DNA from 3 places in the Citrobacter tructae genome. Region 1 is predicted to be linked to each of the others. Evidence: predicted binding sites of a transcription regulator. Region 1 holds the regulator's gene; each other region holds the start of a gene.
The links. Region 1 encodes LexA, which represses DNA repair genes until DNA is damaged. Its sites were predicted from a motif close to TNCTGTATGTACATACAGNA; they were not measured.
Positions count from the first base shown of each region.

Region 2: E4Z61_RS06465 (DinI-like family protein) is a predicted target of LexA. The motif match lies at 1,197-1,216, and genes of this name have one in related genera.
Region 3: sulA (SOS-induced cell division inhibitor SulA) is a predicted target of LexA. The motif match lies at 1,083-1,102, and genes of this name have one in related genera.

Region 1 covers NZ_CP038469.1:3,073,037-3,075,307, reverse strand. The annotation lists gene plsB (glycerol-3-phosphate 1-O-acyltransferase PlsB) at 1-288, opposite strand, end outside; gene E4Z61_RS15425 (diacylglycerol kinase) at 460-828, shown strand; gene lexA (transcriptional repressor LexA) at 938-1,546, shown strand; gene dinF (MATE family efflux transporter DinF) at 1,617-2,271, shown strand, end outside.
Region 2 covers NZ_CP038469.1:1,224,445-1,226,715, forward strand. The annotation lists gene E4Z61_RS06455 (HNH endonuclease) at 1-458, opposite strand, end outside; gene E4Z61_RS06460 (hypothetical protein) at 654-899, opposite strand; gene E4Z61_RS06465 (DinI-like family protein) at 945-1,178, opposite strand; gene E4Z61_RS24360 (colicin E1 family microcin immunity protein) at 1,473-1,820, shown strand; gene E4Z61_RS06475 (colicin-like pore-forming protein) at 1,835-2,271, opposite strand, start outside.
Region 3 covers NZ_CP038469.1:1,694,560-1,696,830, reverse strand. The annotation lists gene ompA (porin OmpA) at 1-196, opposite strand, end outside; gene sulA (SOS-induced cell division inhibitor SulA) at 552-1,061, opposite strand; gene E4Z61_RS09005 (TfoX/Sxy family DNA transformation protein) at 1,278-1,892, shown strand; gene yccS (YccS family putative transporter) at 1,870-2,271, opposite strand, start outside.

The DNA.
Region 1 (2,271 bases):
CGTGTAATAGGTAAACACGCGCGGGCCGCCGTGAATAAACACGTAGCGCGGCAGTAAAGTCCCGTCTATCTCCAGCGGTTCCAGGGGATCGGGGAGATCGTGCACCAAACATTGAGCACGCAGCGTCAGCAAGTCAGCTTTTGAGTTGTACGGTAGAACGTACATAATGGGACGAGACGTATCGAGTCCCAACTCCGGGGCAGGTTCCGCCGGAATAGACTTGCTTTTTACCAGGACGCTTAATGGTAAATTCAGTAATTTGTAGTAAATTCGTGGCCAGCCGGACATAAACGATGTAAAGCCTCTGGTTAATAATGCAAATGCGCTGCAAGGATATCAGAAAGTTTAGTGAATTTCTGGTGTATCCGGTCATACTTCGCGCTGCTTTGCCACACCCTGAAACAAACGGGGTAACGTTACAATGACATTGACGCTAATAATGTAAAAAGGTTCTTTTTGATGGCCAATAATACCACTGGATTCACCCGAATTATCAAAGCTGCAGGCTATTCCTGGAAAGGTTTCCGCGCCGCATGGATAAATGAAGCAGCATTTCGTCAGGAAAGTGTTGCCGTGCTGCTGGGGGTTGCCATCGCCTGCTGGCTGGATGTCGATGCCATTACCCGCGTGTTGTTGATTGGCTCGGTGATGCTGGTGATGATCGTTGAAATCTTAAACAGCGCCATTGAAGCTGTAGTTGACCGTATTGGATCTGAGTATCACGAACTTTCCGGTCGGGCTAAAGATATGGGGTCGGCAGCCGTTCTGCTATCTATTTTTGTCGCCCTGATCACCTGGGGCATCCTGTTGTGGTCGCATTTGCGATAAGGATTCCACAACTTCATAAATCTCCTGTTTTTTGTGCAGTTTGCGGTTCCAAAATCGCCTTTAGCTGTATATACTCACAGCATAACTGTATATACACCCAGGGGGCGGAATGAAAGCGTTAACGGCCAGGCAGCAAGAGGTGTTTGATCTTATTAGAGATCACATCAGCCAGACAGGTATGCCACCGACGCGTGCGGAGATCGCGCAGCGTTTGGGGTTCCGTTCCCCAAACGCGGCTGAAGAACACCTGAAAGCGCTGGCGCGTAAAGGGGTGCTCGAAATCGTCTCTGGCGCATCGCGTGGTATTCGTTTGTTGCATGAAGAAGAAGAAGGATTACCGCTTGTAGGCCGTGTTGCCGCAGGTGAGCCGCTTCTGGCGCAACAGCACATCGAAGGCCACTATCAGGTCGATCCTTCATTGTTCAAACCGAATGCCGATTTCCTGCTGCGCGTCAGCGGAATGTCGATGAAAGATATTGGGATTATGGACGGAGACCTGCTGGCAGTGCATAAAACGCAGGACGTGCGTAACGGCCAGGTGGTGGTTGCTCGTATCGATGATGAAGTGACGGTTAAGCGACTGAAAAAGCAGGGAAATAAAGTCGAGCTTCTGCCAGAAAACAGCGAATTCAAACCTATCGTTGTTGACCTGCGCGAGCAAAACTTCACTATTGAAGGACTGGCCGTCGGCGTTATCCGTAACGGTGAATGGCTGTAATTCTGTATTAATACTGTGGCGCATTCTGCGCCACAGTTAGTTTTCACTTCTTTTCATCAGGCTTTTCTGTATGCCTTTCTTTACCTCCTCTGATAAAGCACTCTGGCACCTCGCCTTACCAATGATTTTCTCCAATATCACCGTTCCCCTGCTGGGACTGGTGGATACGGCGGTGATTGGTCATCTGGATAGCCCGGTCTATCTTGGCGGCGTAGCCGTTGGGGCGACGGCAACCAGTTTTCTCTTTATGCTGCTGCTCTTTTTACGCATGAGTACCACCGGGCTGACGGCTCAGGCATTTGGCGCAAAAAATCCGCAGGCGCTGGCACGTGCGCTGGTGCAACCGCTGATTCTGGCATTGGGAGCTGGGGTGACAATTGCGGTGTTTCGCATGCCGATTATCGATCTGGCGCTGCACATTGTCGGTGGCAGTGAAGCGGTACTGGAACAGGCCCGGCGCTTCCTTGAAATCCGCTGGCTCAGCGCGCCAGCCTCGCTGGCGAATCTAGTGCTGCTTGGCTGGCTGCTCGGTGTTCAGTACGCGAGGGCGCCGGTTATCCTGCTGATTGTCGGCAATATCCTTAACATTGTGCTCGATATATGGCTGGTGATGGGCCTGCATATGAACGTGCAGGGGGCCGCGCTGGCGACGGTCATTGCAGAATATGCCACGCTGTTGATTGGTCTGCTGATGGTGCGCAAGGTTCTCCATCTGCGTGGTGTTT
Region 2 (2,271 bases), 1.8 Mb from region 1:
AAGGTTGGAACGCTATAGTAAGAAAAATCACCTTCAACTACCGAATGCCACGATTCAACGACATCAAATCCTTCAACACTAATTAATATTCGTTTTGTTCTATTTCCTGAAGGCGTTTCTCGTCGCTCAGTATTACTGAAATAACGTTGCAGCTTACACAATTCATTACGAAGATATTGAGCAGGCTTAGAATCAATATCAAAATAACCAGAATCACATAGCCTTCTGCTCCATATTTCAGGGATACTTTTCCTTAATGGGGCTGAAGCTATATAAGGTATAATACGCTTAACACCTTTACCCTGTAGTCTTTCTATAATGATCTCTAATGCTTCATTGTAATCAGAATTCCTTTTTGAAGGCCCCCAGGACTCCAAAACAAGTCCAAAACAACCATCTTCTTTTTTGATACTACATGCAGCATTTAATTGCCGACCATCGTTTCCCCGAACATTCATACACTCTAATCCTTAGAAGTAAAATCATTACTATACTAATCCCATTGTATGAAAAAGTTAACAAGTCAGTATTATGAGTAATCACCAGCCAAGAGCATATGCGATATGTTACAACCAATAAAGTCATTTCATATCACAGCAAAAATTTGCTACTGTATGGAAATCGTTATGGTTTCTCCCCATGATACAGTACTCCTATGGCGTGAGTGCAACATCATTAAGAGAGACGCGATAACCAGCCCTTTCCAACATCTGAGTAAACAACGTTGGTGTACCAATAATTTCATCATCCTGAAGAGGCATGAAAGACACCATGCTACCGCGACGGTACATCAGGGCGCGTTCACATTCTGGAAATGATTGCAGTCTGGCAACGATGACCCCATCGTGACATCTGATGACTGCATAGCCTTTTTTGGGCAATTCTACTTTTTCTTTCACTTAAACTCCCCCATGCAAACGGGATCAAAGCAACACCCAAAATAATTAATAAAACCAATTGTCAGCACTTTCCGAGGTCTCCTGGAGGCTGATCTCTGTTTTATTTTTATCTTCCTTTTCACAACCTGGGATACTCAATCCATCAGAACCAGCGCGAAGCACACGAAGGCTGCAGTTTTCATAATGATTCTCTAACCTTTTCAGCAACACTTCCGCCAGTACAGATACCGAGCTTTTAGGAATTTCTTTCATGCTATCAATGGTTAATTCAACTTTCATAATGGCCTCCATTGCACTTACTGTATGTATATACAGTACACTTAAAAGATAGTATGATCAACGTTTTAACAGCACAAAATGGTAAAAATGATAAGCGTTGCCTGATGGGGGAACATTGACACAAACAAAAATAAAAACTCTACATATCAATAAATTATTCGTTTACTACCTCTATTTACGAACATAAACACACCCAAGCGACAATGAGAATGATTATCGTTATTGAATTTTTCCTTAATCTTGTTAGTATCTTACTCACAGATGGATAATCGTTGATAACAGGAGCAAAACTCGATGAATTCAGGAATAACACTCAAGTACTATCTTAAAAATAGTGTATGGAGCGTAATAGTCATTGGTGTTTTTTTATACTCCTGGATAAACGACCCTAACAATAATCTGACTTTCCAACTGCTCCTGGCAATATTTATTAATTCGCTACTATTCCCTTTCTCTAAATACATCATTCAAAGAAGTGTCCTTTTGTTTTCAAAGAAAGAATTTTGGCAGAGAGACTTTTTTATCAATCCAACAGGTGGTAGTTTAGTCGTTCTTTTTGAATTTTTCTGCTTTATACTGGCAATTCCAGTTTGTTTATTTTTTTTAATTATTAAAACTGTAAAAACCCTCTCAAAATCATGAGAGGGCTATTATGCTTAGATACCTATTAACTTGTTAATATCTTCCATAAGGCTGTCATTTACCAGAGCACTCATAGCGGCCATTATAATTGCAAAACCGAGGATACCAACAGGAGTTCCGACCATTAAAGCAAACGTCCATGCAGTTACTGCAGATGCAACCCTACCCGCAGCAAGCGACTCCATTTTCACAAAGAATGGCCGCCAGTTATCAGTGGTGAGGGCTTTCTGTAATTCAACTGCCACGTCCAGACGGTCGAGACTCTTACTCACAAATCCGAACGCTTTGCTATAGATACCAAAACTCTTGGCCATTTCAGCTCGATTAATTGACTCCAGGGCATGAGAAATAGCCTGACGATCTTTAAGACTGTATTTTTTATTCAGGTTATTCCTGAATTTATCAAAGGATTTGAGAGCATCATCAACTCCATTAATTTGTTTACCTCTTG
Region 3 (2,271 bases), 1.4 Mb from region 1:
AACCACCGAACGCACCAGCACCCAGTTGGCTTTCGTGGGTAGGACCGGCGTTGTTGATCTGGTTGTTGCCTACGTCATGGAACTGAGACCAGCCCATTTTAGCACCAGCGTACCAGGTGTTATCTTTCGGAGCGGCCTGCGCCACGGTAGCGAAACCAGCCAGTGCCACTGCAATTGCGATAGCTGTCTTTTTCATTTTTTGCGCCTCGTTATCATCCAAAATTCGCCATGAATATCTCCTGAGAGATTACACGGTTAAATCCTTCACCCGGGGACCAGTTCAATAGTTACTCTACCGATATCTGCGACTTATGCCGAGCACCCCTGGCGATGTAAAGTCTACAACGTAGTTGGAAACTTACAAGTGTGAAGTCCGTCAGGCATATGAAAAAAAAAGGCTTGTATACACAATATTTAACATTTATGGATGAATAATTGTACTGCCAGCATCCTGAAAACCGCTTGAGACAGGCATTCAGGCTAAAAATTCATTACAATTCAAAATAAAATTAAAGCATGAAAAAAAATTCCAGGATTAATCCTAATTTTACTTAATGATACAAATTTGAATGAATTTTTAGCCCGGAAAGCTGTCTCCCCGCAAGTGCCTGGGCGCGAACAGGACGCATAATAAATCCCATTGCGTTCCCCTCATCAGCCGCTTTTACCAGTTCAGCATGTTCATCTTCCGTTAATTCTTCAGTCAGCCAGCTGATGACCACGCTGTAGTTGCCAGTGCGCAGCGCACGAACCATCGATTCCAGCGTATGGCAGGGAGAGAGTTGACTAATTTGCATAACTTTCGTTAAAGGAAGTCCTGCTGATTGCACCCACTCTCGGCTCAGTTTTTGCTGGGGCGTAAGCCAGAGCTGCCAGCGTGATTGCTGTCCTAGCTGCTGAAGCAGGGGTAAAAGCAGTAATTGCGTCATCATGGGCTGGTCCTCGCGATAGACCACTTCACTGATAAGCCCAGCGGTCGCGTTTTCTGAAGAAACGCGTGCACTATTGCTTGATGTGGAAGAGAACGACGAAGAGCGATTTGCGTATCCTGAAGTGTACATAATCAATCCAGCCCTGTGAGTTACTGTATGGATGTACAGTAACCCTGCTATCACTAAAGATCAACCTTATTTTCGGAAACAGACTCGCAATTTTTAGCCTTCGTGGCGGGAAAGATAAAATTCATCTTGCCCCATGAGACTAAGTTGCCTATGGTCGTCATTAACGGAATCGTTACTACGAATCATTCTCTTATCTTATGATTTAAAAGGATTTTTATGAAAAACCTTTCTTATGCCAGGATTTATAAATCACAAGAATATTTGGCCTCTTTAGGTACGATTCGTTATCGCTCCCTGTTTGGTAGCTATAGCCTGACAGTGGGGGAAACGGTCTTTGCAATGGTCGCCAACGGTGAGTTATACCTTAGGGCGTGTGAGCAAAGCGTACAGTACTGTGTAAAACATTCCCCTGTCTGGCTGACGTTTATAAAACGCGGGCGTCCCGTGATCCTCAACTATTATCAGGTGAACGATGAATTGTGGCGAAACCAACAACAATTGGTGTCTTTATCACGATATTCGCTGGATGCAGCAGTGAAAGAAAAACAGACGCGCGTTGCTCAACATCGGTTGAGGGAGCTCCCGAATATATCATTTCATCTGGAGACGTTACTGAGCGAAGCCGGGATTAAAGATGAAGGTACATTACGTACCCTGGGTGCTCAAATGTGCTGGCTGAAGCTTCTGCAAATTAACCCGTTGCTAACGGTGAAAATTCTTTATGCCCTGGAAGGTGCAATCAGTGGGGTACATGAAGCAGCGCTCCCGGCGGCTCGCCGCCAGGAGCTGGTTGAGTGGGCCAGTTTGATTAAGCCTGAACCAGGGAACTAGAGGGTAAAGCAGCGATTTGCTGCTGTAATCGCCTGATTTCCGGGAGCAGTGCGATCAATAATCCAACCTGTTGTACGACCAGCGGTTCTTTACTGTCCGGGCTCGGGTCAAGATGCTGAATACGTTGCTTCAGACCTTCCAGTGCTTGGTATACGCGCTGCTCGTCAGCGGGTTGATGATGAAGTGCATCATCGACATAGCAGACAGCATCATCCAGTAACGCCAGGACCTCTGGATTGGTTAGCTGTTCCCGGTGAGCGCCGAGGGCGGAAATGTAGCTCGTAAAGGTATGGTTGAGGCACAGCAAGCGGAATGCTGTTTCGCGCGTTTGGGCCGTAACATCAGGTTCACTCGACATGTTCGACACTACGGAGGCAAG